DNA from 4 places in the Paenibacillus sp. FSL R10-2796 genome. Region 1 is predicted to be linked to each of the others. Evidence: predicted binding sites of a transcription regulator. Region 1 holds the regulator's gene; each other region holds the start of a gene.
What was found. The regulator Rex, encoded in region 1, represses fermentation and respiration genes when NADH is low (regulators of the CRP and FNR family bind a similar motif). The targets are predictions, from matches to a motif close to TTGTGAAATATTTCACAA.

Region 1 (5,830 bases):
TTATAGAAGAAGACCGGTCCATCTCCCGGGTATATGGTTCCTATGTCAAGCCCGGAACGCCGATTCCTCCTTTTATAACAGGTCTGACGGGGATTACCGATGATGATGTTAAGGATGCGCCTGAGCTGGATGAGATGATGATGGAGCTTGTTCCGCTCTTGGATGATGTTGTGCTTGTAGGGCATAATGTCGCTTTCGACTTCCATTTTTTACAAAATGCTTTAGATCGTTGTGGTTATTTGCCATTTCAAGGGCGGATTTTGGATACGATTGATTTTCTGAAAATTTGCTTTCCTTCGCTCACATCTTATCAACTAAGCTCTGTCAGTGCTCATTTTGGAGTGACACATGATCATCCGCATCAGGCAGATAGTGATGCACTTGCGACTGCTTTAGTGCTGTTGAAATGTCTTGAGGAGCTCTACGAGCTGCCGCTGCTTACGATCCAGAGACTCTGTGAGCTGTTTACCGAAGAGGATAGTGATCTGGGCTGGTACTTTGATGGTCTGCTGCGAGAGCGGGAAGCGGAGACGCTACAGCCCGAAGGTGATCTGACTTTCTATCGTCAATTAGCGCTTGCAGTAGGAGATTGGACGGAGTTAGCGCCACCTAGAGATGAGCATGCTGAGAATCCGCTAGCGAATTTATCTTTTACTGATTATATGGACGAAGTAACCAAACGACTTAAAGACACATTACCGCAGTATGAAAGCCGGGAAGCTCAGGATATTATGATCAATGAGGTGATGACGGCACTTGCCGAAGACAAACACCTACTGATCGAAGCGGGCACAGGAACCGGTAAATCGCTCGGTTATTTGTTGCCTGCCATTTATCAAAGCGTTCGCACCAATGAAAAAGTCATGGTCAGCACTCATACCATTAATCTGCAGGACCAATTGCGCGAGCGGGATATCCCTTTGTTAACGCAGGTAGTTCCTTTTCCGTTTAAAGCTGCTATTTTTAAGGGAAGAGGGCATTATTTGTGTCTGCGTAAGTTTGAGCATAAAATTAATAAAAAGGACTTTATAAGCCCAAGGGAAGATGCGCTTACTGCCGCTCAGATGATTGTATGGCTCACTCAAAGTGAATCAGGGGATGATGAAGAGCTGAATTTAAGCGGCCGGGGCGGTGATTTCTGGGAGACGGTGGCAAGCGATACCGATTCCTGTCTGGGCCGTTCTTGTCCTTGGTTCCGCAAATGTTATTATCATAGGGCCAAGCATGAAGCTGGGATTGCTGACGTGGTTATTACGAACCACTCCAAGCTATTCGCAGATGTTAAGGCTGGGCACCAGCTGCTTCCGGCTTACGAGCATCTTGTCATTGATGAAGCACATCATTTAGAAGATGTGGCTGGTAAACATCTTGGCATGCATATGAAGCATTTCACTGTGGCACACACATTATCGCGGCTGTATAAAGATAGCCGAAACGGACAGCTTCCTGCTCTGCGCCAGATATTACAGTCGTCAGGCAGTGAAGAGGCTTCAGAATGGAGCGGAGTCATCGATCGGATCTACCCGGATCTGCTTACCGTCAAAGAAACCTGGGATGCACTCAGCGACAAGCTGTTCAGCCTTTTGCCGGAACGCAGTGATGCAGGGGCAGGGGAAGCGGGACAACTGGTTATGCGTTTGATTCCCGCCCGTAAGCCGAAGGATTGGGATGAATTGGTTGCACTAGAGAACACTATGAATCTGACGTTAAGCGACATCATCCGTAAGGGTGATAAAATGCTTAACGAGATGCGCGACCAGGAAAGCCAATCCTCAGCAGACAGTCTTGTTACTGATATTAGCGGTTTATTTAAGGATTTGGCTTCCATCCGTGAGCAAGTAAGATTCTTTATGGGGCTGAATGACGATAATGTAGTATATTGGCTGGAGGCAAATGGGAATTACCGCAGCAAATCACTGCAGATGTATGCTGTCCCTGTGGATGTTAGCAGCCAGCTTAAAGAGTTGTTCTTCGATAAGAAAAAAAGCATCGTGCTTACCTCGGCGACGCTGTCTGTAGATAAATCTTTTCAATTTATGATTGATAATCTCGGACTTAACGAAGCTGCGGAAGAAGGACGTCTAATGACCTCACTTCTTCCTTCTCCCTTTAAGTATCGCGAGCAGGCACTGTTAGTTATACCGCGTGATTTTCCTAGTGTGAAGGGCAGTGTGGGCGATGCTCGATTTGTCGATACACTCGTACAGTCATTATCGGAAGCTGCTAAAACAACACGTGGGCGGATGCTGGTTCTGTTTACTTCTTATAAAATGCTGCGTCAGGTATATGATCCGCTTAAAGAGGCTTTAGCCTCACAAGAGATTACGGTGCTTGGTCAAGGCGTGGAAGGTGGCAGCCGGAGCAAGCTGATCCGCCGCTTTCAGGACAGTGCAGCATCCGTATTGCTGGGGACGAGCAGCTTCTGGGAAGGTGTAGATATTCCAGGTGAAGCACTGACTTGCCTGGCCATCGTGAGACTTCCGTTTCAACCGCCGAATCACCCGTTGGCGGAAGCGAAGTCGGAGTTATTACAGGCCCAGAAGAAGAATCCGTTCATGAAATTATCTGTTCCTCAAGCGGTTATTCGTTTTAAGCAGGGATTCGGAAGACTGGTTCGCACGGCGCAGGATCGCGGAATAGTTATTGTTTATGATACAAGGGTTATTGAATCTCATTACGGGAAGTATTTCCTTTATTCATTGCCTGGTCCCAAAATGGAGCATATGCTTACTGATCAAATGGTCCCTCGCATAGCGGAATGGCTAGAGGATGGCGGCGCTTCTTAAAACGCTCGTCTTCAGTTTAGCTCCTCCTTATCCTTAAGGGCGGTGTGTTACAGTACCGTCCTTAATAAGGAGAGGTAGACGTTTGAATATGGATTTTCACAAGAACATTACTATTTTTAGGAGGAAAAATATGAAATCGGATAAAATATCAGAAGCCGTTGTTCGCAGACTGCCTGTGTACTTGCGTTTTTTGAATGATCTCCAGAATCGCGAAATATTAACAGTTTCCTCTCAGGAACTTGGACAAAAGCTTGATCTTAATCCCGCACAGATTCGTAAGGATTTAGCATATTTTGGTGACTTCGGCAGAAAAGGTATCGGCTATGATGTAACGTATCTTATTGAGAAAATCCGTCATATCCTGAAGCTGGATCAACAGCTTAATGTAGCTTTAGTTGGAGCAGGTAATCTCGGACATGCCTTGTCTAATTACAATGCATATCTTAAAGATACTATGAAAATCACGGCTATATTTGATTCGTACGCTCCTAAGGTTGGACGTAAGATCAACTCCCTTACTGTGCAACCGATGGATGAACTAGGCAGCACGATTCGTGAGCAAGGTATTCGCATTGCCATTATTACCGTACCTGATTCAGAAGCTCAAAATGTAGCAGATATTCTCATTTCTTCTGGGATTGAAGCGATTTTGAACTTTGCCCCTGTGATTCTGAAGACACCACCGAATATCCGGGTGCATGCAGCTGATTTTACAACTGATCTGCAAAGTCTTGCTTATTACTTGCGGGATGGAAAGGAAGAAAGCGAACATGAACAACAATAAAACGATAATTAAGGGCGGGTATTTTCTGACTCCGGGAACGGATGAGCCGGTTCTGAGTGGATATATGACTATTGAAGATGATTTAATCACTTACATAGGAAAAGAAGAGCCTCAGATGGAAGCTGGAGTGCAAGTGGTTGATGGCAGCCGTCTGCTGTTCATGCCTGGACTTGTAAACACACATGGTCATGCGGCGATGTCTTTGCTGCGTGGATATGGAGATGATTTAGCGCTACAAGTGTGGCTTCAGGAGAAGATGTGGCCAATGGAGGAAAAGTTCACCGGTGATGATGTATACTGGGGAACCTCCTTATCTGTATTGGAAATGCTGAAGGGTGGAACTACGACCTTCCTCGATATGTATGATCATATGGACCGAGTAGCCGAGGTAGCTGAGTTATCAGGTATCCGTTCCGTATTGATGCGTGGTGTGATCGGGTTATGTCCAGAGGATGTACAGAATCACAAGCTTGCGGAAGCGATTTCTTTTGCCCGTAACTGGCATGGAAAGGCTGAAGGCAGAATTACTACTATGATCTCGCCGCACGCCCCTTATACTTGCCCTCCGGACTTCCTGGTTAAGTTCGTGCAGGCAGCGCATGATCTGGATTTACCGATGCATACGCATATGTCCGAAACGAAACGTGAAGTGGAACAAAATGTGGCGGATTACGGGTTGCGTCCTGTAGCTCACTTAGAGAAGCTTGGCATGTTCACACGTCCCTCGATAGTTGCACATGGTGTTCATTTAAATGATGAAGAGATTGAGATCTTGGCTCGCCATAATGTGGGTGTATCTCATAATCCGGGCAGTAATTTGAAGTTGGCTAGCGGAGTGGCTCGGGTTACTGATCTTCTAAAAGCTGGTGTGAAGGTGTCTCTTGGCACGGATGGCGCGGCAAGCAACAATAACTTGGATATGTTTGAAGAGATGCGGCTTGCAGCTCTCATTCATAAGGGTGTCAGCGGTGATCCAACGGCTGTTCCAGCTCCAGAGGCTCTGCGTATGGCTACAGAATATGGCGCGCAGTCCATCTTTTTAAATAATGTAGGCAGACTTGCTGTAGGGATGAAAGCAGATTTCATTGCTATTGATATCGATCAGCCGCATTTGCTGCCACACACAGATCTGTTGTCTCATGCGGTTTACTCTGCTAGCGCTAAGGATGTTGAGCATGTGTGGGTGAATGGTAAACAGGTCATCAAGCATGGACAATGCTTAACCCTGGATGAGGAAGCTATCCGGCGTAAAGCGCAAGAAGCCTTCGAAGGTTTATTGAAGCGTTAAGTCTGGAGAATAACGAATAAATAATAGGCTGCGACTTTTTGCTTTTAGCAAAAGTTGCGGCCTTTTGTGTATTTTTAAGGCTGGGAAACCTAGAAAATTATGAAATTTTGGATAAACACGCGGGTGTGTTATATAATCAAAAAAGATATATTACTAGAAAGGGAGCTGTACCTTGAAGAAAAGGAAAAAATGGATCCTCCTGGGGTCAGTTCTGATTCTGCTCCTGGGGTTTGGACTTATCCAGTTCTATGCCTATATTATGAAAGATCAATGGAACGAGCGTGATATCGCTAAGGATGTTGCCAAAACCAGAGCGGGTCTAACAGAGGTAACCAAAGCACAAAAATCGGTTTGGGATGAAAATGCAGTGTACTGGGTATTAACAGGGAAAAATGAAGCCGGGACTGCTCTTATGGTCTGGGTCCGCTTTACGGTAGATGGAAAATTTGCTGAAGGCGACGACGCAGTGTTTGCTGAGGAACTAAGTAAAGGAACCTCGGAAGCCCAAATACGCGGCATTATCAAAGCTGATCTTCCGGACATAACGATTGAACGCTTGCTGCCGGGAGTATATAACGGAGAGTATGCTTGGCAGCTTTTTTATAAACAGAGCGGTCGGTATTATTATCAATTTTATCGCTTTTCGGATGGGTCCCGAATGGGCGAAGGTTACAGTTTACCTAAAAGTTAAGCTGAACATAAGGAAATTAAGGGTGTCATAGTAAACAAGCGAACTTATAATAAGTTCGCTTGTTTACATTTATTTGATGTACAAAAGTGATATACTAAGTGATATACTGAATGGGTGGTTATCATCGAATATTCTCTTAAATTCACATACGAAAATAGGCCGATTGATTAAAAATCAAGGCCGGTTTTGTCGAAAGTGAGGAATTTATTTGGTATTGATGGAAATATTTAAAAAATTAAATTTTAAATATATTCACATTTATTTTGAAATTAGTATATACA
Region 2 (5,830 bases), 2.7 Mb from region 1:
TCACCCATGATTTTGGAACCAATCCATACCCCTATAAGTCCACGTACAGTCTGCATTAAAGTAATTACTAAGGATGTGGCTGCTAGCCCGATCACAATCCATAGAAGCGTTGAGCCCATATCCTTTTCTGTCAACACATTATCAACGATCATCTTCGTCAAAAAAGGTGGAACAAGCTCTACCAATGTAGTAAAAATCAACATAATCGCCGCAGCGATCATTTGGATCTTATAAGGCTTGGCATAGCTCAGCATCCGAAATAGAACCTTGCCGTTACTCTTGCACACCGGACAAGCTTGCGAATCTTCCGGCAGTGGATTGCGGCATTTTGGACAATTCCTTGGAAACTCTTTTTCAGAAGCGGTTGGCCGTTCCTCGCCTTTAGCTACAGCGCCAATTAATTTAGAAGCAAAACCAAATATAGAGGTAAGTGATGCTGTATAACGTATAAGTATAATAGGCCCCTCTTGGGTATCCACAAGCAACGATCCGCCGCCTACCCCGCCTACTACCCGGGCATCAGTAATATTCGAGACTAGAAGCTTTGAGACCAGTTTCCCGTCCGTTCCCCAAACGGAAATCTCCTTCTCAGTCAATACAAGCCACTGCTCACCGAATTGCCCATCTTTCATTAAATCGGATACAGAGTGAAATAAAGGTTGTTCTGTAAGCTGTATTTCTATAGACTTGGGAAGTTTATCAATAGATGTCATACATTTCTCCCCTTTCTTTACCCACCTATTTACTCACATATATTTACAGTGGTAAAGATGAAAAAATGATTATAATTGTTTTGTATGGTTATTTAAACAAATAAAAAGACACCTCTAAAGGTGTCTTTTTGTATTACTTCCTATGGTACTGGCTATACGCTTATTTCAAAGCTTTCCATACCCAGTTCTCTACTTCTGGCAAATCAATACCCTCTTCACGAATGAATTGGTGATGTTTCTTAACGATAGCATCCATTTCATCTGCGATCGCTTTATAGTCGTTAGCATTAGGCAAGCTCAGAACAGCTTCCTTCGCCAAGTCAAAGCGGTCCATTTGATTCAATACGCGCATATCGAATGGTGTTGTGATATCGCCATTCTCGCGGTATCCGTGTACGTGCAGGTTATGGTTATGGCGATCAAAGAACAAGTCTTTAATCAGACCTTCATATCCATGGAAAGCGAAGATAACTGGTTTATCTTTTGTGAAAAATTGATCAAACTCTTCGTCAGATAAGCCACGCGGATCTAATTTTTGACTTCTCAGTTTCAACAAGTCTACCACGTTGATATATCTAATTTTAAGGTTCGGCAGTTTTTCATGCAGGATAGAGATGGCAGCCAAGCTTTCGATAGTTGGTTCTGTACCTGCAGAAGCAAAGACAACATCAGGCTCTCCACCTTGATCGGTGCTTGCCCAGTCAATAATCTTCAGTCCTTTATCCACCAGCTCTTGTGCTTCATCCGCACTGAACCATTGTGGACGAGGATGTTTGGAAGAAACAATCAAGTTAATTTTTTGACGGTCATTTAAGACGGTGTCAAAGACAGCCAGCAAGGAGTTGGCATCAGCCGGCAAATACTCACGGATAAATTCTGGTTTTTTATCAGCCAAGTGACCTAGCAAACCTGGATCTTGGTGAGTGTAACCATTGTGGTCTTGCTGGAATACAGTTGAAGTTGCTACCACATTCAATGATGGAATATCAGCACGCCAGCTTTGATCTGTTGCTTTACGCAGCCATTTGAAATGCTGAGTAATCATCGAATCCACGACACGCAAGAAAGCTTCATAGCTTGCAAAGAAACCATGGCGACCTGTCAATACGTAACCTTCAAGCAAACCTTCTGCCTGATGTTCAGACAATTGGGAATCGATAACACGGCCATAAGAAGCTAGGAATTCGTCATTCGGTTCAATCACTTGATCCAACCATTGACGTTTCGTTACTTCAAAGACAGGTCCCAGACGGTTGGACATTGTTTCATCCGGTCCGAAAATTCTGAAATTGCGGTTCTCTTCGTTCAGAGAGATAACATCTTTCATGTATTTACCCAGAACGGCCATATCTTGTGCTATTACTTCACCTGGTTTGGAATTATCAAGTGCGAACTTACGGAAATTCGGTAAGTTTAGATCTTTAATTTGGTTGCCAGCATTAGTAACTGGGTTCATTCCCATACGTCTGTCGCCAGTTGGCAGAATCTCAGCAAGTTCAGCGTTCAGACGACCTTTGTCATCAAATAATTCTTCTGGTCTATAGCTGTTCATCCACTCCAATAACGCCGGAGCATGCTTCATATTTTTTTGATCCACTGGAATCGGCACCTGATGGGCACGGAACGAGTTCTCATTCGGAACACCATCCCATTGCTTTGGACCCGTCCAGCCCTTAGGAGAACGGAAGACCAACATTGGCCAAACCGGACGCGTCAGGTCATTGTTGTCACGTGCATTCTTTTGAATCGCTTCAATTCTTTCAACGATGGTATCAAGCACCTTAGCCATTTCCGGATGCATTAGATCAGGATTTTCGCCTTCAACGAAGAACGGTTCCCAACCCATACCTTTAAAGTATGCAGTAATTTCTTCTTTGGATTGACGAGACAGAATCGTTGGGTTACTGATTTTGAAACCATTTAAGTGCAAGATCGGCAGAACTGCACCATCAGTAACTGGATTGATGAACCGGTTGGAGAACCATGAAGCCGCTAATGGGCCAGTTTCAGCCTCTCCATCACCAATAACAACAGCGGAGATCAAATCTGGATTATCCAGAATTGCACCTACACCATGGGATAGAGAATAACCTAATTCGCCACCTTCGTGGATCGATCCAGGTGTTTCAGGGGCAGCATGGGAAGCAACTCCACCTGGGAAAGAGAATTGTTTGAACAATTTCTTCAGGCCTGGGATATCTTGTGTGATTTCCGGATAAATTTCAGTATAGCTACCATCGAGATAGGAGTTCGAAACCATGACCTGACCGCCATGACCGGGACCCTCGATATAGAACATATTCAAATCATATTTAGTAATGACCCGATTCAAATGGGCATAAATAAAGTTCTGGCCAGGAATAGTTCCCCAGTGTCCAATGGGCTTAATCTTTACGTCTGCTTCTTTCAGCGGTTCTCTTAACAACGGATTATCTTTCAAATACAGTTGACCTACAGAGATGTAGTTAGTTGCGCGCCAGTATGCATCAAGCTTCTCTAAATAAGTTTTTGATGAGTAATCAACATCCATGGATAATACCATTTCTTCCACTCCCCAAAATTTTTTCTGTGTCTACATTGCCGTAATTTCTTCCACAAGTACATCATACCGCCGCGAAAAATTAATTCAACCTTTTCAACAAATGATACGGTCCAATTTTGTGAAAATATGAACATAGTATGAAAAACGGTGTCAATTGTCAGTAAAAATAAGTCAATATTAATATATATGTAAAAATATGGGCTGGAGTTTGCGGGGGATATTTACTACTTGCCCTTCATCTATTTTGCGCAAAATAAAAAAAATAAGACCGAGAAAAATTCCCCAGTCTTACTTTTAATGAACGGACACAAAGGTATTAAATTTTAAGTATTTATAGTGGAAGCGCATATGGGAGAATTCAAATGGCGTGCCATTATCTAAAAAGAAAATCCCTTCCATAATGCTTACTGGCTCATTCGCCTGCAAATGCAGCAGCTCTTGATCCGTAGCCTCAGAGGGTTCTGCGGATATCGATAAAAAGGATTTGGTTACCGCCAGATTTCGTGAATCCTCCAAATAATTAAAGATAGATCCTTCAATAATGGTCTGATTTAAATTCTGTACAATTTTGATTGGGATATAACCTGTTTCAATCATAAAGGGTTCATCATCAAAAAGACGCAAGCGAACGATTTTGTATACAAAATCATGTGGGCCTAAAAACAGATCCCGTTGCAGATCTTCCGTTGGTGGAATGACCTCGAATTTCAAAACTTTAATCTTTGGCTTCTTCCCATTCATTTGAAAATTGTCGGTGACACCTAAATTAGAGCCTTCGTAGTTAAAAATAGATTCATTTTTTATGTATAAAGGATTTATAAATGTCCCTGAGCCACGCTTTTTAAAAATAATGCCGGCATTTGCCATTTTAGTCAGAGCACTTTTAATAGAACTACGACTCACTTGATAAGTTTCACTAAGCGTTCGTTCATCCGGTAATTTCATATCGGGAAACTGCCCAGCAAAAATTTTCATTTTTAAGTCATCAATAATTTGTTTGTAGACAAACTGTGTCATGAAGTACTCCTTTTCAGGTCGATACAAGTTTTATTTCAATCTTTACTATAACATAATAACCAGACGTTTATAATCTATCCGGCCAGCTTATTTACGTCGGCGATTTGTCATGCGATTGTACATCACTAAACCGGCAATGACCATGCCCAGCGTCCCCATACTACTTGCTGATTCAGCCTGCATACCAAACAAAATACATAGGTTAGTGACCAAGCTTTTTGTAAGTACAGCAACAATAATTAACATCAACGGGCGCCAAATGTTGTATCTTCTCATCCAGGCAACACTCCTAATCCAATTTTCTCAAACTATTGATCGATTTCATCTATTATATCACAAGATAGTAACCGCATTCATTTCCTATAACCGTAAAGAAATCGAAGCCGATCAGCATTTTTTACTTTCCTCTATCTTTTTCTGTATTCTAGCCTAGCGAACGTGACGTCTATGTGTCATATTCGCTTTCAATTCCTCAGCTCCTCCTATCCGTCAATTACGCCTTTATTCGACTTTTGGTCTGGACTTATCCTTTTTCACGGATTATAATAACGAATGCACACCAAAAGACGAACATTAAGGCGGAAATCATGAGAAATTATATGCAAATATTCCTAGGCACTTCATTTTCTAGCCTATCCCCAAAAGAAATTCAAATTTTAAAGGATCATCTCTTCTGTATCAATTCGGATGGGATGATAGAAATGATCGTTGCACCGGAGCACCCCGACTATCAACCCTTGCTTGATGCTTATCAAGGTCAGGACAATTTTCATGTATTAGCTGAAGGCCAGTATTTTTTGCCCGGCTTTATCGATCTGCATGTCCACGCGCCACAATGGGCTCAATCTGGAACTGCATTAGATATCCCGCTCTATGATTGGCTAAATACTTATACCTTCCCACTGGAGTCTAAATTCTCAGATCTGACTTTTGCAAAAAAAGTCTACGATGACGTGGTTGGCACTTTGCTCGCAAACGGAACAACTACAGCACTTTATTTTGCAACGGTGCATAAAGAGGCCAGTCTATTATTGGCTAAAATATGTGCGGAAAAAGGGCAACGTGGACTCGTTGGAAAAGTGGTTATGGACGATCCACAGGGAAATCCTGAGAATTATCGTGACTCCGACACCCACACCGCACTAGTGGATACGGAAGAATTTATACTAGCTGTACAAGAACTCGCTAAATCTACTAAACAAGGCGTTTATCCAGTAGTGACACCAAGGTTCATTCCAAGCTGCACTAATGAGGCTTTACAAGGCTTGGGAGAACTAGCCGCTAAATATGATACGTATGTGCAATCGCACTGCAGTGAAAGTGATTGGGCGCACGGTTATGTGCAAGAACGATTCCAAAAGAACGATGCTTTTGCCCTGCATGATTTTGGTCTGCTCAGTGATAAATCTGTCATGGCTCATTGTAATTTTTTAGATGAAGATGATGTGAATTTGTTTGCAGAGACAGGAACAGCTATTGCTCATTGTCCGATATCCAACGCGTATTTTGCCAATAGTGTCATTCCGATCGCTGACTTCCATGCCAAAGGCGTTGAAAT
Region 3 (5,830 bases), 270 kb from region 1:
AGTTTTTTGTTCATGTCGCGAATAGCATTGATCAGGCTAGTTACACCTTCTTCAGTTGTGCGAGCTGGCAATCCCAGAATACGGGCGATTTCTGCATAACGCTCGTCAGCTACGAAGTGTGAATATTTAGGGAACGAAGCGAACTTCGTAGGTTTCTTAGCATTGTAACGAATAACGTGTGGCATAAGGATCGCATTAGTACGACCGTGAGCAGTGTGATATTGACCGCCCCATTTATGCGCCAAGCTGTGGTTAATACCCAGGAAAGCATTAGCAAAGGCCATACCAGCAAGTGTTGATGCGTTATGCATTTTTTCACGGGCAACTCTGTCGCCTTCAAGAGCCGATTTTTCAAGGTATTGGAATACCAATTGGATTGCTTTAATTGCCAGACCATCCGTGTAGTCACTCGCCATTACAGATACATAAGCTTCGATGGCATGTGTCAATACGTCCATACCTGTATCAGCTACAGCAGTTTTTGGCAAGCTATATACGAACTCTGGATCAATGATAGCTACGTCTGGAGTTAGCTCGTAGTCAGCCAAAGGATATTTAGTGTGTTGTTCAGTTGTTTTATCGGTAATAACTGCGAAAGATGTTACTTCCGAACCTGTACCCGAAGTAGTTGGAATCGCTACAAACTTAGCTTTGTTTCCAAGTTTAGGGAATTTGTAAACCCGTTTACGGATATCCATGAATTTTTGTTTCAGACCATTAAAGTCTGCGTCTGGATGTTCATAGAATAACCACATTCCTTTTGCAGCATCCATTGGGGAACCACCACCAAGTGCGATGATGCAGTCCGGTTGGAATCTGTTCATCATTGCTGTACCTTTTTCAACTGTAGTTGTCGATGGATCTGGTTCAACTTCCGAGAACACTTCGATCGCTACAGGAGTTTGGCGTTGACGCAGGTAATGTTCAACTCTCTCAACATATCCAAGCTTAACCATCATTGGGTCAGTGATAATTGCGACACGTGTGATATCAGGCATTTTGGTCAGGTACTGAGTAGCGCCTTTTTCGAAATAGATCTTGTCAGGTACTTTAAACCATTGCATATTCACGGTACGACGATTCACCCTTTTCACGTTGATCAAATTGATTGCTGTAACGTTTTGCGACACGGAGTTACGACCATAAGATCCGCAGCCCAGCGTCAACGAAGGGATGTTAGTGTTATAGATATCGCCGATCGCACCATGAGTGGAAGGCGAGTTAACGAGAATACGTCCTGTTTGCAGACGGTTAGAGAACTTCATGATTACTTCTTCGTTGTTGGAGTGGATAGCCGAACTATGGCCCATACCACCAAATTCAACAACTTGTGCTGCGCGTTCAATACCTTGATCTGCGTTTTTAACTTTGTAGCAAGCAAGCACAGGACTCAATTTTTCAGCGGACAATGGATATTTAGTGCCTACACCTTCAAGTTCTGCTACCAGAATCTTAGTGCCGGCAGGAACTTGAATGCCGCACATTTCAGCAATTTTCACTGCGGATTGTCCAACGATTGCTGGATTAACCGCACATTTATCAACGTTCATAGCGCCGCTAGTAAGTTTGGCAGCTTCTTCTTTGTTAACAAAGTAGCAGCCATTAGCGATCATTTTCTTTTTCACTTGATCGAAGATTGGTTCTTCGATAATAACAGCTTGCTCGGAAGCACAGATCATACCATTATCAAATGTTTTGGAAAGAATGATGTCCGTTACGGCTTGATCGATATCCGCGCTCTTTTCGATGAATGCAGGTACGTTACCAGGACCTACGCCAAGAGCTGGTTTACCACAGCTATAAGCTGCTTTTACCATTGCAGAACCGCCTGTTGCAAGAATAAGTGCAACGTCAGGGTTGTTCATCAAAGCGTTTGTTTTGTCCATCGTTGGCATTTCAATCCATTGGATACAATTCTCAGGTGCGCCAGCTTTTACAGCCGCATCATGAAGAATTCTAGCAGCTGCTGCACTACACTCTTGCGCAGATGGGTGGAAACCGAATATAATAGGGTTCCGTGTCTTAATCGAAATCAACGCTTTAAACATCGTGGTGGATGTAGGGTTGGTTACCGGTGTGATACCCATTACAATTCCGACGGGCTCAGCAATTTTTTGGAAGCTTTCATAAGCATTGTCTTCAATAACGCCTACTGTTTTATCGTATTTAATTCCGTGCCAGATATATTCTGTCGAGAAGATGTTTTTAGTAATTTTGTCTTCGTAAACCCCGCGGCCAGTTTCTTCTACAGCCAATTTAGCGAGGTACATATGTTTGTCGAGTCCAGCCAACGCCATTGCATGAACGATTGTGTCAACTTGCTCTTGATCCAGCGCCATGAATGCCTCATGTGCTTTTTTCGCTTTATCCACCAAAGTCTGAATATACTCTTCAGCGGTAGTTTGTTTAACTTGGGCGGCGACTTCGTTCTTAACTGCCATCTCCCTCGTCCTCCTGTCAATTTTTAGGTTGTTTTTCTCTACACATTTATCTTATCACATCATTTCCACCTTGTATAGTGAAATCTTTCACAAAGTATAAAGTTTTTTTGATTTGTTTTCAAAGCGCTTTCATTCGATCATATTATAGGTTTTTTACCATTATTTATGCTGTATCATTCCTTAAATCTAAAGTTTATGTTTAAAAAGACAAGAACCGATACCCATTTTCTACCTTTCCGCTCGCAAAAATATTTTAAAAATACAAATCTAATTTTGTTGACACTCTATTTTTCTCATGACCCTCTAAAAAATAGTCGGAAGCCATCCGTTGGGTTGATTTATAAAAATATCAATAATATAAACATAAAAAAACCGACTCCTAAAGGAGCCGGTTCTGTCCTTCCTTGCCTATTCTACTTTAATTGTATCGAAGAATTTCTCCTGCACTGTTTTTGCAGCAGCTTCAAGCTGTGTCTTGGAATCTGTTCCCTTTTTGGAGAACAGCTCTTGAATTACATTGGACATGGTTGCGTAGTAGTCCTGTGTATTGTATTGCGCTTCCGGTTTACCGTCCAGCAAGCCTAAAATATCAGGGCTGTATTGATATACATTTGTATATTTATCATACACAGCTTTTGTTTTCTTGCCGAAGTCAGAATCTGCAGAATAGTAATCTAAGAGCGGCGGAATAAAGTATTTGCCATCCGTTGTACGTTGTTGCAGAACCGCATCCAGTGCTTCTAGACCTTTATCGGAGAAGTAATCAAATGTAATATAACGGAATGCCATTTCTTGCTCGTCTGGTGTTGCATTTGGATTGATTACAAGGTAGTCACCACCAAGTACCCCAGTGTGTTTTCCGCCTTTTTCCATCGCAGGCATTGGATACGTAAGTACATCTTCTGGTTTCAGACCGCCTTGATTCAACGCTTGCTCAATAACACCGTCAGATCCAGCCATTACCATTGCTGTACGACTTTGTTGGAATGCGCCTACAGCATCACCCCAGCCCAGTGCCCAGTCCTGAGGAATCGCATTTGCTTCCCATCTAAGTTTCTTGTAGAAATCCAGCGCTTTAATCCCAGCCTCAGAATTAAAAGTAGCTACAACCTTACCGCCTTCAATCTTCTGAATTTCACCGCCAGCCTCGAACAGGAAGTTGGTCCAGTTCCAGCCTGCTTCATTCCCTTTACCCATTGGAGCAATACCGGAAATCCCTTTTTTGGTATCAGCTACACCTTTCGCGGTATTCAGCATATCATCCCAAGTCCAATCCATAGATGGAACAGCAACGCCTTTTTCATCCAGCATTTTTTTGTTGATCATTGTGGTTGTTACATAACCCTTTTGAGTTACGCCGAATACTTTTCCGTCAATGATAAATTGATTTTGGAGAACCGGGTTAATTTGATCCTTAAATTCGTATTTATTCCACAGATCCGTAATGTCAGCTACCCAGCCTTTTTCAACTAGGAATTTTGCTTCTGTAGCGTAAGTGTTAAAGAAGGTTGGAGCTTCATTCGCTGCCATTTTGATGCCGATTTCACTTACATTGTACTGCCAATCGTCTTTGACGATTTCAACATTCGGATACTCCTCTTGGAAACGTTTGATCTTGTCATCTTCCTGTGCTCTAACTTCGGTTAGATCAGGGGTTGGATAGTGAATTTTGATGGTCACTTTTCTTTGTGTGATATCATCAGTTGGCGCTGCTGTAGCACTGCCAGCATTATCTGTTGCAGCATTCGTTGGCGCAGTAGTCGCTTCCCCTTCCTTGTTTCCTGTTGTGTTTCCGTTATTGTTGTTACCGCCGCATGCGGTTAACAATGATCCGGCCACAAGGAGGCTTAGTAGCACGCTAGAGTACTTACGCATTGAAACTCCCCTTTTCAATTCATAGTTATCTTACATATCGATCATAAAAGAGAAATCGTTTACAAACGAGGTGCATTTATATTCCTTTCATGTGCATGTTTACGATCCGTGACTAAATTCGTCGATCCGCGCTTATCCCTTAACTGCTGATAATGCAACGCCACGCATAATGAACTTTTGGAAGATCAGGAAGACAAGGATCGGCGGCAACGATACGATAAATAGGATAGCGAATTTAATATTCGTATTAAGTGCCTTTACATTAATAACGTATTTATAGATTGCTGTCGCGAGCGTATATTTCTCTTCACTGTGCATAACCAGAGATGGCCAGAACCAGTCATTCCATGCAGTAGAAAAGATAAAGATCGCCAGCGTAGCAAATATCGGAACCGACAATGGCACTGCAATGGAGAAAAAGCTTCTCGGCTCAGAGGAACCGTCGATCCGCGCGGCTTCAAAAATTTCAGGATGTATCCCATCAAAAAAGTTCTTTAGAAGTAGAAAATAGAATGTATTCGCACCCGCCGGCAGCCAAAAGGCAGCGTACTGATTCAGTAATCCAAGCTCTTTTAGATTGACAAAGTTGGGAATCATGTAGCTGGTCGCCGGAATAAACAATGTCATCAGGAAAAAGAAATAAATTGCCTTTCTGTAAGGAACATTCATACGAGAAATGCTGAAAGCAGACATTCCCAATACGACTAGTGTCACGACCATATTCCCCACAAAAATATAAATAGTGTTCTTAAGGAACATCAGCAGATCAATGTAGTTCATCGCTTCTTTAAGGTTGCTGAAGTGCCATTCCTGCGGGAAAAAATGCGGTGGGAATGAGTTCACCTCTTGATTCGATTTCAGTCCGTTAAATAACGTCATACAAATCGGATACAGCATGCTAAACACCATAATCAAAATAACCACGCACATCAAGCCATAAACGATCTTATTGCTTGTTTTTTTCAAATCATGTTCTGAGAGTATGCCTCTATCTGCGCTCTTCATCTTAGTTGTCCTCCTTGTTAAGCTTGAACTGTAAAATGCCCAAACCACCTAGGACTATGAACATTAGCATGCCAAGCGCAGTCGCTGTTCCATAATCGAGTCTTGTAAAAGCATATTTTACGATCAGCAGCGCATAGGTAAGCGTAGTATTATTCGGTCCACCATCAAGCAGCGCCATTTGTGACTGATACCCTTGTGAAGTCCCGATAATCTGTAATATAAACATCAAAATGATCAAATTACGTAGCGAAGGCAATGTGATGTACTTTATACGTGCCCACACACCCGCCCCATCAATCTCAGCTGCTTCATACCAATCCCGCGGAATGCTGAGTACAGCAGCCAAGTATATTAACATCCCTGATCCAAACTGCTGCCACGTCTCCATAAAAACAAGGGAAATCATGGACCACCTTGTATCTGTCAGGAAGGCAACCTGGTCCACACCAAGCGAGCTTAATACTGCATTGATTGGGCCCACAGGATCATAAAGCCATCTCCAGAGTCCA
Region 4 (5,830 bases), 1.1 Mb from region 1:
GAAGGCATGGAGGCATGAGTCAAGTTTTGCAGCACGGCAGCGCGCATATTTGTCTTAGCAGTGGCAGCCATATGTAAGCCAACTATACCGTTTCCATAAGACAACAGTGTGCGTAGAGCCATAACAGTTAGAAGTATGCCGAGCAACAGGATAACCGATGAAAATGAAGCTTTCTCGACAAAAATCCGTTGGACTGCTTCAGCAAGCAGTCCAGCCTGACTCACAATAGCTATACCGAGCGCGAGCGAAATGATTGCGAGGAGAGCCCTGTTTTTCCTTTGTGAAGACATTTGTTGAGAAATCAGACTGGATTTCCTCTTCACAGATCACACCTCCCTTATCTATAGGCTTGTAGGGAAACCTCAAACATGCCGTAATGGATTAAACAGCTTTATTTTTTCCCTTTTACATAATCCGCATCAAACAGGAAGAGTTTGAAGACCAGAATAAGGGATGGGATCAACAGGCATAGACCGCCGATAAACACAATTACTAACGCTAAACCCATTGCCGGTGAAGTTGCACTGCTCTGAATCGTGATATACGGATCAAGAATATAAGGGTATTGCCCAATCCCATAAGCGAAAAAGGCACAGAAAAACTGCAACATGACGCATATAAAAGCTAATCCGTAACGGCGTCCGTTATATAACAGCCACATCGCGATCATAAAGAAAGCAACGGAAAGTGCCAGCAACCACCATAAATCCATCATATTTTGAAAATGGCGCTCATTGTGTTGACCCAAATAGATAAATGCTGTCAGTGCGAGGATTATCGTCGGTGTGCTCCAAAACAGGGCGTAGTTGCGCATCAGCTTCAACGCGGAATGATCCTCCGCCCGAGAAGCGTAAAATGTCAGAAATGAGCCGCTAATGAACAAAACGGACACGATTGCCAGTCCAACGATACTCCACGATAACGGATTGGTAAACAGCGCCCAGTAATCCAGAGAAACCGTCTCCCCCTGCTTCACGATAAAGCCGCCTTCAGACAAAGTTAGCGCCACTGACAACGATGCTGGAATAAGCAAACCTGTAGCTCCGTACAAAAAAAGATATACTATGTTTTTCTTGGAACCGTAATTTTCAAAAGCATAGAATGAACCGCGAATCGCAAGAAGAATCACTGCAATGCTTCCCGGAACAAGTAACGCGGAGCCATAATAATAGGCTGTGTCCGGAAAAAATCCGACGATGCCAATATAGAAAAAGATAAAAAATACATTTGTAATCTCCCATACGGGTGATAAATATTGGGAAATCAGACGATTAATGAGATGATCCTGCTTCGTTAAACGTGCATAAAAGGCGAAGAAGCCCGCTCCGAAATCAATGGAAGCTATAATTAAATAGCCGTACAAAAACAGCCAGAGCACCGAGATGCCAATCAATTCGTAACTCATCATTCAGTGCCCCCCTTTTCCGCAGATTGATTAGGATGATCCTTCATCCATTTCTCCATCTCAGCTTCTGCCGGATTATTGTTGAACAAGCGTCTTAGCACGATTACACACATACTGCCGAGTACGATGTACAAGAGCAATAAGGCGAAGAATATAATTCTTACATTCGGTGAAGACGTGGCCGCCTCCTCAACACGCATATATCCACGGATAATCCACGGCTGTCGGCCAACCTCTGCATAAAACCAGCCCAGCTCAACAGCCAGAAAAGCGAGAGGGGCGCTCAGTGTGATGATGCGAAGCATCCACTTGTTAAGCTCATTACGCTTTTTCCAGAACACAAACAGAAAATATAGAAACGAAATCGCGAGCAGAGTAAATCCAATTCCGACCATTAAATCAAACAGATAATGAACGAGAAGCGGTGGCCATTCTTCCTTGGGGAATTCCTCGAGCCCCGTCACCTCTGCATTAAAGTCTCCAAAGGCCAGGAAGCTGAGCAGCTTCGGCAGATGAAGAGCCCCTAGAACTTCATGCTCTGCATTTAGCCATCCCAATAGTACCAAATCCACACTGCTGCTCGTCTCAAAATGCCACTCTGCCGCTGCAAGCTTCTCTGGCTGATGCTCGGCCAAAAACTTGGCGGACACATCACCGGCTAACGTGTTCAGCAAACCGAATAGTAAAACGACCGCCATCATTAGATTTAAAGATTTTTTGTGGTATGCGGACACACCTTTTCTCAGCATCGCGAAGGCTGCAATCCCGGCTAACAAGGCAGCTCCAGTCAAATAGGCCGAGCTTAATACATGGAACACTTTGGAGAACGTCGCCGTATTCAGCATCGCTTGCACCGGGTTAATCGCTGTGAATTGGCCTGCTTCCATGACAAAGCCCTCAGGCTGGTTCATGAATCCGTTCACCGTCGTAATAAAAACGGCAGACATGCCTGCCCCGGCGACAATCGGAATCGTCAGCAGCCAATGGATATACGGATTTTTGAAGCGATCCCACGTATACAAATAAATGCCCAAGAAGATAGCTTCAAAAAAGAATGCGAACACCTCCATGAATAACGGAAGTGCAATGACATTCCCAGCCAGTTTCATAAAATTCGGCCATACCAGGGCCAGCTGTAGTGAAATCGCTGTACCGGTCACGACACCAACCGCCACAGAAATGACAAATCCTCGAGACCACCGCTTTGCCATAAGTGTATAATGGGGGTCCTTCTTCCGAATCCCGATAAACTCTGCTATAGCGATCATTAGCGGTATACCGACGCCAATCGTCGCAAAAATAACGTGGAACCCGAGAGTCAAGCCTGTCACCAGCCTGCTCCATAGCACCGTATCAATTGCCATTCTTTAATGCTCCCTTCAAAACACTGTTCATTTTTCTATGATTAGGCCTGCTAACTGTTGGCTGCATTCAATATCAGGTTTAGCAAGGTTCAGCGACATCGTTGCCTGTTCGTTTTAGTATGACGTTCATCGTTCTTTGCTATGTAAAAAGAGAAAAAATTCACAAAGCAAGAGTTGGCGAGCCCGATTTACCTGATACTGAACAGTCAAAATTATAATGTGACCTAATGATTAAAATCATCTTATCTTAAATTGCAAGTAATTCAATCACAGATATCTCTTAATCCCTAAACGTTCAAGAAAGGGTCAAATCTTTCTGACAACTCAGTGAATAACACAAAAAGTACCCGAAGGAGCTATTGATTGATTAGTGCATATGTGATGTCACAAGTTCCCTCCTACTTCGATGCTAGCAAAAAAACGATATTTTCTCATTTTGAGCCGTAATATATCCCCTTTTTTGCAACAAAAAACACTGACTCAAATCATCAGTGTTTTTTGAATTAAAGCTAATTTCATCTTTGTCATGACAAATCTTGAACTGCTACTATCATTTAGTACGACCGTAGAAAAAAGAATACCCATCTGATTTCCCAAGCTTAGTCGTCTCCGTTCCGTCCACTAGCTTGACCGCTTTCAGCAACGATACAATTTGCGTATGCATTAGCTTTGCATCAAATTTGTCCATCTCTCTGTTGTCACTATCCACGAGCAGATAGTCGGGCATTGGAATGAAACCAATCACCGGTATCCCTGCTTCAAATAAGGGCTGACTCTCTCCAAACTCAAACTTGTTATGTCCACGCAATAATACAGTACGTGTGCTATCTGTCTTTTCAATAGCCTTCAGCCAAATGCCTGCCATCATTTCATTGCCTGCATAGGTATATTCTGTACTTATTTGTCCAGTTGGACCATAATGACCCGTATCATCGTCCTTCCACTCCATGCTGCCTAAATGCTCAACCGTAATTCCAGCTACAGCTTTTAAATGGCCATTCTTGCCATCCCACAGCTCTCGATGCCCCTCCATCCAGGTGGAAGTTGCCTGAGAGGAACCTTTGAACTCCGGTAATCTAAAATGCCCTGTCACAAAAGCAAATATCATCGTACGTTCCGGCTGCTCCTGCTGTAAGTAACGAATCATAGACAGCATGCCCACAGCGCCATTCTCCTCCACCACATTTATCCCATCCGTATGAGTATTTACGATAATTGCTTCGTCTTTATTCTTACCGTCAATTTTCACATAAAAGGATTCTGTTGGGGCATCTTTTTGTATTTCCGCTTCTAAAATAACCGTACCTTCTTTATGCTCCTGAGCTGCGCTGATCACCTTTTTCCCTTCCGTTTCATTAACCCAAATCGCAGGGATTCCAGCATAATCGGTGGTAAAAGGCACATATTGCTCTTCAACCTTATCGTCAGATACCCCTTTCCAGACTAAAACAACAGCTTTTACGCCCATTTCCTTCGCTTGCTCCAATTTAGCTTCTTTTAATGCTGTAGTGAGGACCAGATCGCCTTCATTTGGGGCAATTTGGTTGTCCATTGGTGATGAATCCCGCATATTCATAACGATCCCACTTGGAAAATTTCTGAAATTCTCAATTTCAATGACAGCAATTTTTCCGCTGGCCTGGCCATATTCACCACGCTTCGTATACACCAGCTCCCCAGTTACACCTTTTTCGTCAGTTTCCCCGGAATAGGGAAAAGCTGAAGAGACATGAATTTCCTGCTGATCAATCATTAAAGTACTGTTCTTTTCTTCCCATCGGTCAAAAGTATAGCGATCACGATAAACTTGCAGCCCCATATCAGATACCTGCTGCTCCAGCCAAGCAATAAACTGATTGTGACCCTCAGAGCCGGTTGTACGGCTTCCAAAAGAATTCATTACTTCAATATCTTTGAGCATCACTGCTGCAGAATCCAAATTGCGTTCATCGATCGTCACTGTCGTATCAGCAGCTAATGCTACAGGTGTTGTAATAGGTTTTGCATAGACTCCAATACCCCAAAGTGCAGTAACGATAAGTGCAGCAATGCTGAATAACACTTTACGAACCACTAGAAACGGAGTAACTCTTCTGCTTACCTTTTGCCCCAAGAGTCCTCTCCATATGCCCGCTATGATCAGCAAGAGGATAGAAAGCGCAAGCAGCCAAAAATTTCTTGTTAGTAAGAATAACCCTTCTGCCACCATCGCACTAATAAATACTACATGTAACTTCTCACGCTTCTTTAATAGTAAAAAAGAGATGCCTAATTCTGCTAATAAAAAGATGATGGTCACGATTGAGATTACCGTTTCTTCGCCAATGAATACCGTAGCACTTAGTGCTAGGATCAAAAGCAGCACTGCTGACAATCGTCTATATAAGATTTCTAACATGACGCCCTCCCATTTTAACTAACGATTATTTTGACATTACATTTGTAATGCCTTATGGTTTTAGCATATTGAAAAGACTCATGAAAAACAATGAAACGAACATCAGAATGTACAAACGGAGGGGAAATGTCATCTCAAATCATGAATTATACAGTCCAAATACCTCTCAGCATCGTTCCAATAAAGAAACCAACCGTTTGACAAGAGAAGCCATCTGTACGGCATTAGTCTTCTTGATCCAGGAACAGCCTTTTGACAAAATCACCATCACCGATATTGTGAAGCGCGCAGGGGTTTCTCGAACAGCCTATTACAACAACTATTCCTCCAAGCAAGAGATCCTGGTGGATTTGGTCGATTCGCTTATTTTTGAAATTAATCAAAAACTCTTACCTTACACCAATGAATTAACAGGCAAAGCTAAAGAACCTCAAAAATTTATCAAAGTGCTTTTTGAAGTTATTTTTCAGCAGCGGAACATCTACAAAGCACTTCAGAGTGCAAAGTTTGATCATGTAATTCTGGATTGCTTGAATGAAATGATGCTTTCTACTGCTCATGACAAAAGCGACGAGAATGTGTACCGAATATACTTTAAAGCGGGGGCCCTCTATAATGTTCTCCTTAAATGGATACAATCAGACTTTGCAAAATCCATAGACG

Region 2: NST58_RS01210 (phosphoketolase family protein) is a predicted target of Rex. The motif match lies at 3,372-3,389, and genes of this name have one in related genera.
Region 3: adhE (bifunctional acetaldehyde-CoA/alcohol dehydrogenase) is a predicted target of Rex. The motif match lies at 2,517-2,534, and genes of this name have one in related genera.
Region 4: NST58_RS16915 (cytochrome ubiquinol oxidase subunit I) is a predicted target of Rex. The motif match lies at 2,918-2,935, and genes of this name have one in related genera.

The regions. Positions count from the first base shown of each region.
Region 1 covers NZ_CP150178.1:4,841,159-4,846,988, reverse strand. Annotated here, with positions in the region: gene dinG (ATP-dependent DNA helicase DinG) at 1-2,786, shown strand, start outside; gene NST58_RS21945 (redox-sensing transcriptional repressor Rex) at 2,917-3,570, shown strand; gene NST58_RS21940 (amidohydrolase) at 3,557-4,858, shown strand; gene NST58_RS21935 (DUF5590 domain-containing protein) at 5,031-5,549, shown strand.
Region 2 covers NZ_CP150178.1:246,709-252,538, reverse strand. Annotated here, with positions in the region: gene NST58_RS01215 (ABC transporter ATP-binding protein) at 1-713, opposite strand, end outside; gene NST58_RS01210 (phosphoketolase family protein) at 874-3,255, opposite strand; gene NST58_RS01205 (GntR family transcriptional regulator) at 3,550-4,272, opposite strand; gene NST58_RS01200 (hypothetical protein) at 4,360-4,548, opposite strand; gene guaD (guanine deaminase) at 4,860-5,830, shown strand, end outside.
Region 3 covers NZ_CP150178.1:5,115,513-5,121,342, forward strand. Annotated here, with positions in the region: gene adhE (bifunctional acetaldehyde-CoA/alcohol dehydrogenase) at 1-2,441, opposite strand, end outside; gene NST58_RS23230 (extracellular solute-binding protein) at 2,850-4,316, opposite strand; gene NST58_RS23235 (carbohydrate ABC transporter permease) at 4,449-5,321, opposite strand; gene NST58_RS23240 (sugar ABC transporter permease) at 5,323-5,830, opposite strand, start outside.
Region 4 covers NZ_CP150178.1:3,732,119-3,737,948, reverse strand. Annotated here, with positions in the region: gene cydD (thiol reductant ABC exporter subunit CydD) at 1-323, opposite strand, end outside; gene NST58_RS16920 (cytochrome d ubiquinol oxidase subunit II) at 392-1,408, opposite strand; gene NST58_RS16915 (cytochrome ubiquinol oxidase subunit I) at 1,405-2,769, opposite strand; gene NST58_RS16910 (hypothetical protein) at 3,320-5,167, opposite strand; gene NST58_RS16905 (TetR/AcrR family transcriptional regulator) at 5,248-5,830, shown strand, end outside.